DNA from 2 places in the Lacticaseibacillus parahuelsenbergensis genome. Region 1 is predicted to be linked to the other one. Evidence: a T-box and tRNA genes for the amino acid it is inferred to sense, from the RefSeq annotation. Region 1 holds a T-box; the other holds one or more tRNA genes.
What was found. The T-box of region 1 lies ahead of leuS (leucine--tRNA ligase). A T-box ahead of a tRNA ligase gene usually reads a tRNA of that ligase, here a tRNA-Leu.
Positions count from the first base shown of each region.

Region 2: it encodes a tRNA-Leu, which carries the amino acid that the T-box ahead of leuS (leucine--tRNA ligase) is inferred to sense. The anticodon was not compared.

Region 1 covers NZ_CP132482.1:836,566-840,779, forward strand. Annotated here, with positions in the region: gene LACPH_RS04055 (MDR family MFS transporter) at 1-533, shown strand, start outside; gene LACPH_RS04060 (DUF4811 domain-containing protein) at 530-1,255, shown strand; gene LACPH_RS04065 (phosphatase PAP2 family protein) at 1,337-2,011, opposite strand; T-box leader at 2,138-2,331, shown strand; gene leuS (leucine--tRNA ligase) at 2,669-4,214, shown strand, end outside.
Region 2 covers NZ_CP132482.1:1,777,759-1,781,972, forward strand. Annotated here, with positions in the region: gene LACPH_RS08360 (ISNCY family transposase) at 109-1,566, opposite strand; tRNA gene LACPH_RS08365 (tRNA-Leu) at 1,739-1,824, shown strand; gene LACPH_RS08370 (GNAT family N-acetyltransferase) at 1,928-2,392, shown strand; gene LACPH_RS08375 (SprT family protein) at 2,385-2,837, opposite strand; gene LACPH_RS08380 (ABC transporter ATP-binding protein) at 3,099-3,851, opposite strand; gene LACPH_RS08385 (ABC transporter permease) at 3,844-4,214, opposite strand, start outside.

The DNA.
Region 1 (4,214 bases):
TTGCGGTCATGAGCCCTGTTACTGGCCAAGTGTTCGACCGTATCGGTGCCAAACGGTTGGCGCAATTGGGGCTTTTTCTCCTCACGATTGCGACACTGCCATATTTCTTCTTGACGACAAACACCCCGTCAATCTTCATTACAGTGATTTATGCGGTACGGATGTTTGGGATTTCAATGGTCATGATGCCATTGACGACCAATGGGATGAATGCGTTGACGCCTGACATGATTCGCCATGGCACGGCGGTGAACAACACGGTACGACAGGTTGCGACTTCGATGACGACGGCGGTTTTGATCTCAGTCCTGTCAAACGTCACCAATCTCACTAAACCGGCAGCCAGCCTGGTAAAAAGTAATCCGCTGCAGTATAAGCAAGACTTTTTCAATGCTACACTCAACGGTTATCACGCGGCCTTTTTACTGGCAGTCGGGTTTAGTCTTGTCGGCTGGATTCTGACATTCTTCCTGAATAGTCACGCCATGTCGCAAGAAGTGACGATTAAAGATGAAAAGAAGGTGAAGGCATGATTCTTTGGTTTTTAGGGTTGATGGTCGTTGGCCTTTATCTTAGTTTCATCATGATGCACCGTTCGCTTAAACGCACCGCATTGATCATTGTGTTTGGTATCGGCGTCGTGGGCAGTTTGTTGCTCATCACGCTGAATGATAATGCCCATTTTGGGATGGTTAAGCGGACAACGACCGACGAGCAGACCATTTATACCGCATCGCCTAATGCGCAAATGCCGATGCTTTTGAAGCAAACCGTGGGAACTGCCGGCAAACACGCCGTTTATATTTACAAAACGGATCCTAAGAAAAAGGCCGTGCATACCAAAGCCGACCTAGCCGTGCATAATAAAGTTTCCAGAACGTCTGATACGACCGCTTCATTAACGAGTAAGACGACACAGTGGGAATATCAAAATGGCTTTTATGGTGCACTATTCAATCATGAAGGTGCCGACCAGTTCGTCTCTCAGCATAACCAGCTCGCCATTCCCAAAAGCTGGTTCGTTTTGACCACGACGCAGGCCAAGCAGCTGAGCACCAAGTTAAAAGCGTTGCAGCACCCAACTGCGCAGCAAAAAGCCGCCTTGGCGACAAAGGTGAAAGCCAAAGCAGCAGAATTGGTCAAAGCCGATCCGAAGTTGGCGACGGATCAGACCACGCTAATGAAGCAGGCTCAAAAAGCCGTGCAACAAGAGCTGATCCAGCAAGCCGTGCAGGATGTGCAGGCACATAAATAGTTAATGACAATGTATGTGGTGCAGTGACGCACGCACAATAGTCAACTCAAGGCATTAAAAAAGCAGATGGCGAGTTTTCTCTCAGCGATCTGCTTTTTGCTTACGTTGATGCTGGCGAGATAAGTAGGGATTGAAAAACCACCAACTCAGCATTAACAAGGCGAATCCCAACGAAAAGCCGGCAAAGACATCGGTCGGATAGTGGACACGGACAAAGATGCGTGAATAGCCGGTCAAGCCGATCATCAAGACTGCCAGGATCGTGATCAGCCATTTGCCAGTCGGATGTTTGAGCAATGTCCATGCCAAAAGAATAATCGTGCCATAAAACATCATGGTGCCACTGGAATGCCCGCTGGGGAAACTGAATCCGCTGGCTTTGACTAAGGCGCGAATTTGCGGATCGGCGATGAACGGCCGCGGCCGTTGGATCAGATATTTGATGCTGACATTGAGCACCCCCATGATGGCGCCAACGCTGGCTGCAAACACGGCTGCACTCCGATAACGGCAAAGTAAAAGCCCTGCCGCCAAGACCATGGTTAAAACAATTAAAATGCTGGGGTTTCCTAATTCGGTAATGACGAGAAGCAGCGGTTTAAGCGTTGCTGCGTGAAAGTGGGTCACAAAGGCGATAACGCGCTGATCGACCGTATGAATCCAGTTTGCGTTGTTAACAATGCCGACTAGTAAGGTAATGAAAATGATTAATGCAGATCCTGATAGATAAAGTGGTAGTGAACGACGTTGTGCCAAAACAAACCTCCCAAAATAAGCACAATCGACTGTAACGAATGCGCTAAGAAAATGCCTAATATAAATAGAATAGCATAATGACCATTGAACACATCTAAGGTTTTTGCTATGATTGATGCAATAATCAAACGAACAAAGGAGTAGTAAGTCGATGCGGGGATCAGAGAGCAGGCGGTGGTGCGAGCCTGACGATGCTAAGACTGAACTGGCCTTTGAAGTTGCTGCGGTGAAGCCAGTAATCGCAGCCGGTCGGACCGTTATCTCCTTTGAGCGCTGTGCAAACAGAACTTAGGTGGTACCGCGGCTGAGCCGTCCTAATGAAAATAGGGCGGTTTTTTGTTTGAAAGATTAGTGAACTAGTTCACGTTATAGCGCGCCGGTTCACGCTCACATTAACGCGTTCACCGGCGCAGGGTCTGCGTGTAAGGACCTTGGTCGCAATGGCCTAAGTTCGGGCCATCACGCCCAAGGCCGCTTACACTCCGACCCCTAAACGCGCCGGTTCACGCTCACATTAACGCGTTCACCGGCGCAGGAGCTTGCGTATAAGGACCTTGGTCGCAATGGCCTAAACCCGGGCCATCACGCCCAAGGCCACTTATACTTCAGCTCCTAAGCGCGCCGGTTCACGCTCACAAAAAATTGGGAGGTAAAAAAATGGCATACGATCATCATGAGATCGATAAGAAGTGGCAACGTTATTGGGCAGAGCATAACGAGTTTAATACCACGACTGATCCGAAAAAACCGAATTTTTATGCATTGGACATGTTTCCATATCCGTCAGGCCAAGGCCTGCATGTTGGGCATCCGGAAGGGTATACGGCAACCGATATTGTTGCGCGAATGAAACGGATGCAGGGGTTCAACGTGTTGCATCCAATGGGCTGGGACGCATTCGGTTTGCCGGCTGAGCAATATGCCTTGAATACCGGACACAATCCGCGTACCTTCACCAAGCAAAACATTGAAACGTTCAAGCGTCAAATTAATAGTCTTGGCTTTTCATACGACTGGAATCGCGAAATTAATACGACGGATCCAAATTATTATAAGTGGACGCAATGGATTTTTGAACAACTGTATAAACATGGGTTGGCCTATGAAGCCGAAGTGCCGGTTAACTGGAGTCCGGACTTAGGAACCGTTGTGGCCAATGAGGAAGTTATCGATGGCAAAACCGAACGCGGCGGATTTCCAGTCATTCGCAAACCAATGCGGCAGTGGATGCTGAAGATTACGGCGTATGCGGATAAGCTGCTTGCTGATCTCGATGACCTAGACTGGCCGGAATCGATCAAACAGATGCAACGCAACTGGATCGGCAAATCTACCGGTGCGCAGATTACCTTTGCAGTCACCGACAGTCAGGAAAAATTCGACGTGTTCACAACGCGTCCGGACACCCTTTTTGGCGCTACCTATGTGGTGATGGCACCTGAACACGAATTGGTTGAAAAAATTACAACACCGGAGCAGCAGGCAGTTGTCGATGCCTATGTTGAAGAAGCCGCACGTAAATCCGATCTGGATCGGACCGCGCTGGATAAAGAGAAAACCGGTGTCTGGACCGGCGCTTATGCTACGAATCCGGTTAATGGCGAGAAACTGCCAATTTGGATCTCGGATTATGTCCTGGCGACGTATGGTACTGGGGCAATCATGGCGGTACCGGCGCATGATGATCGTGACTATGCCTTCGCCAAAAAGTTTGGGATCGAAATCAAGCCGGTTATCGAAGGTGGCAATATTGATGAGGCAGCCTACACTGGCGATGGGGTCCACATCAATTCCGAATTTTTGGATGGCTTAAACGAACAGGATGCCATTGATCGAATGATTAGCTGGTTGGAAGACAAGGGTATTGGTCACGCCAAAGTTAATTATAAGTTGCGCGATTGGGTCTTTTCCCGTCAGCGGTATTGGGGCGAGCCGATTCCGGTGATTCATTGGGAAGACGGCGAAACCACACTGGTACCGGAAGATGAACTGCCACTGGTATTGCCTGAAGAAGTCGATATCAAGCCAAGCGGGACTGGTGAAAGTCCATTGGCCAATTTGACAGATTGGGTCAATGTTGTCGACAAAAACGGGCGCAAAGGCAAGCGGGAAACCAACACGATGCCGCAATGGGCTGGTTCTTCATGGTATTTCCTGCGCTTTGTCGATCCGCACAATAAAGAAGCACTTGCCGATTACGACA
Region 2 (4,214 bases), 940 kb from region 1:
ACTCTACGGGTTCAACCGAATAGTAAATTTTTGTGTCAAGCGATTTTCGACTTTGACAGTAAATTCCATAAAACATGCGTCCGAAAACTGGACGCGAGATGATCCTAATTAGACTTGAATCGCTTGTGAATTCTTGTATGGATATCGTTCGGCGACCAACTGTTTAACCCTTGTCCTGTTAATGCCAAGAGAATCAAGGTAATCGCGATAGTTAGCGCGGCGCCACGGATGCGTGATTGCCGGGATTTTCTTGGTTCGTTTAGGAGTTGGTGCCGCAGCTGGCGTAAGATCGAATTTGGCTGACATGAACTGTTCTTTTGGCACACAGAAAAGGTCGTACACCTGGTCATCATCAGTGGTCATATAAAGTCTGCCCGTGAAGCTTTTGATGACTAAGACCTTTGTATGCGGGGGTAAATAAACCAATTCGCCATTCCGGTGTGGCAGATAGCGTTTGTTATCAAAGCGAACACAATGTCCGTGGCCGATGCTGCGTTCATTGGCAATGATCAAAATATTGTCAATTTCCTTGGGTGTTAGTTGCTTATCAAACACCGACATGCTACTTTTGATGGTAGATGCGAAGCGGTCATTGTAACGCTTGATAAAGCCGACCAAAAACCGATTGGCATCTGCGATTGTGGTGATGTTATGCAACCGCAGTTCACTTGTGAGCCGATCTTGAAAAGTCTCCAGAAGACGTTCTATGCGGCCTTTGGCTTGCGGAATACTGGTGACCGAAAGTTCTGTTCCAAGTGTCTGGCAGGCATAACCGAAACGTGTAAGAGGGTTCTCGGTCGAAGGTGAGCCCTCTTTTTTGTTGCTGTTAAACACGGTGCGCCGATCCGTTAGGAATTCTGCTGGAGCGCCATAATCGCGAAGGACTTGGGCAAACACATGATAATAGCCGCTGAGTGTTTCTTGTTTGGCAAAGTAGCCGCCGACAACGTTCCCGGACTGATCATCAATGGCTGCGTGTAAGGTGGTTTTTTGAGTACCAAACCAATACTCCCAGGAAGCATCCATTTGTACCTGTTCACCAGAATAATGTTTCCGAGGACGTTCTGGATGGGCTTTGATGTTTTCAACGACCTCGATGGCTGACAAGGTGGCTTCATCACGTTTGGATAGGAGCTTGGACTTCTTTTCTTTTTCTTTTAATTCACGCTTGACTCGGCGCTTGGTGGCTTTATGGGCTTTGGGTGAGAGAATGTGGTGGTGTCTGAATAAGAGCCGGAGTGAGGATTCGGAGATGGCGATTTGTTCGGCAGTGGTTAAGAACTCGTGAAAATGGGCGATGTTGAATCCGGCATACTTGTTGGTGTACAGACGAATAATCTGGCGTTCGAGTTGCGCGTTGCGTTTGTTGGCGGGCTCACGACCGGCATTGCCATGGATAAAGCCGTCTTTGCCTTGTTGCTTGTAAAGCTTGATCAATCGGTAGATGGTTCGTTCGGAGCGCTTGAGCTTAACGGCTGCGCGTTGCACGGAGGTCTTACCATTGACCACTGCTTTGATGACTCGGTAACGTTCTTCTTCTTTCATTGTTAAGACAACCTTCTTCATGTGATTCCTCCTAGATGTATCTTCTAAGAGGTTACAGTTTTTGTGACACTTTGGCTAACTGCTTACTTAAGACAATATCGCTTGCGGTCGACACGGGTTCAACCGAATAGTAAATTTTTGTTGACTTTGATCATCTGATTTTCTATAATATTTCTTGTGCTTAAATAGCCATGCGGGCATGGCGGAATTGGTAGACGCGCAAGATTAAGGATCTTGTGAGCATTTTTGCTCATGGAAGTTCGAGTCTTCTTGCCCGCAGTGTAAAAAGATCCGACCAACAACGATAACTTGTTGATCGGATCTTTTTTAATGATTGGTTATCCGTAACCGCTTAATTCGAATGAGATAGGAGTAACTTAAAATGCTTCGTGAAGCCCAATTTGTTGATCTGTCTGCAATCGTGGATCTTTACCAACAGCTTACAACGGAAATGGCGACATTGGCGCCGGACACGTATCGACCATTAGCCACTGATAACCGCCAATATTTTGCCGATTATCTGCAAAACGACCTTGCCCGGTTATTTGTGACCGAAAGTCATGGGAAACTTACCGGTTTTGCCTTGGTTGTCTTAGCACAAACCAGTGCCAGTCCTGAATTTGTGCCGCAACATTTTGCCCAACTCATCGATCTCTTTGTCATCCCTGATCAGCGTCATCACGGCTTGGCGAAGCAGCTGATGGCGGCGGTTGCGGCTTTTGCCAAAAGTCACCAGGCATCTTTTATCCAACTCAATGTCCTCAGTGCTAATAAGACGGCTCGTGAAGTATACGCCAAGGCCGGTTTTGAACCAGTCAATTTAACGTTACAAAAGCCACTCAATTGATCTCCGTTTTTTGTAGTCGCAACTTGCCGCGGCAGTGGCCACAGGCATACCGTTTGACGTCAATCCGCCGCCGACGAATGAATTGCCGGCCGCATTGCGTACAAACATAGATATATTGACGGCCGGTCGTGGGCAGCGGCGGAGCAAAGCGGGACCCGCCAACTGCTGCCAGTAATTGGCGGAAATCATGATCGCGGTGTTGGTACCCGCGATGCTGGGCGTACAAATGATAGTGCACCAGTTCATGCTTGATGATGCCATCGGTGATTGCCGGGGGATAAGCGGCAAAGAGTTTGGGGTTAAAGTCCAAATTCATGTCAGCTGGATGAAACCGGCCGCCGGTTGTTTTTAGCCGGGCATTGAAAATGGCATGGTGGCGGAACGGTTGGTGAAATGCCGCCATGGAAATTGCCTCCACGCGTGCCTGTAGTTCTTGGTTTGTCATCGTTGAACATTACCTCCGAGCCAACAGTGTACATCAAGTGATGCTCGATTGCACGACTGACGCTGACCGCTAACCTGCTCACAAACAATCTATACCAGCAATACAAAAATCGGTTCCAGATGTTCATGCATGGTTGATGTGCACGATCATCCGTAACCGATTTTTTCGTCATTCTAAAATTGAATCTGACTCACGCGCACCGCATTCATAATGCGCCGAGACGAACTTACTTGAATGCTTCAATTAGCTAAAAAATATTCTTTAGCTAAAGAACGCCAACACATCCTCACGGGTTAGCGCAGCTTTTCTCTTTTGATCAAAATCAGCCACAATTTGGCCGGCATCTAAAACGATTAAGCGCGTGCCATAGCGTAACGCATCTTCGACTTGATGGGTAATCATTAAGCAGGTTAAATGTTGATCCGAAACAATTTCGTTAGTCAGCGTCATGATTGATTGGCTCGTGTGCGGGTCCAGTGCTGCCGTGTGTTCATCAAGTAATAGCAGATCAGGCTCTCGCATAGTGGCCATTAACAGACTCAGTGCCTGCCGTTGCCCGCCAGAAAGTTGTTCAGTCGGCTTATCAAGCGCTTCAGCCAGACCATTCCCGGTTTTGGCCGCAAGTTCTTTCAGCCGCTCCTTTTGGGCAGTAAGTCCCCGTGAGCGCAAACTTAAGCGCTGGCCACGGTGACTGGCTAATAGCAAGTTTTCGGCGACCGTCATCCGCGGGGCTGTGCCCATTTTTGGATCTTGGAAGACTCGGGCAATGTGACGCGCCCGTTGCTCGGGACGTTGGCCATTCAACTTTTTACCGGCTAAGGTCACCGTTCCTCCGCTCACCGGCAGATCACCGGTAATGGCGTTAAACAGCGTCGATTTTCCTGCGCCGTTATGGCCTAAGACTGTTACGAAATCACCGGTTTTGACCGTTAACGTCACGTCTTGAAGCAAGGTTTTTACTTCCGTTGCGACCGGTACATTGACTGTGACGTGATCTAATATTAATTCAGCCATGTGCCTGCACCCCTTTTTGCAAAACTCGCCGTAATCGCAGTTGATGATCGATTTGCGGTACCATGATGGCAACGGCTAGGACCACTGCCGAAATCAATTTCAGGTCGTCGGCGTTGAATCCCAGTGCCAAAACCACTAGCAGAACAAACCGGTATAGAATACTGCCCAGAATCACGGCGACCAAGCGCTGTGACAAGGTCAGTTCACCGAAAACGACTTCACCGATGATGATGGCAGCAAGCCCGATAACAATGATCCCGATGCCCATATTGACATCCGCATAGCCATTGTTCTGCGCTAACAGGCCCCCGGCAAGTCCGACAAGCCCATTCCCAACCGTTAAGCCAAGCACCATTTGATGAT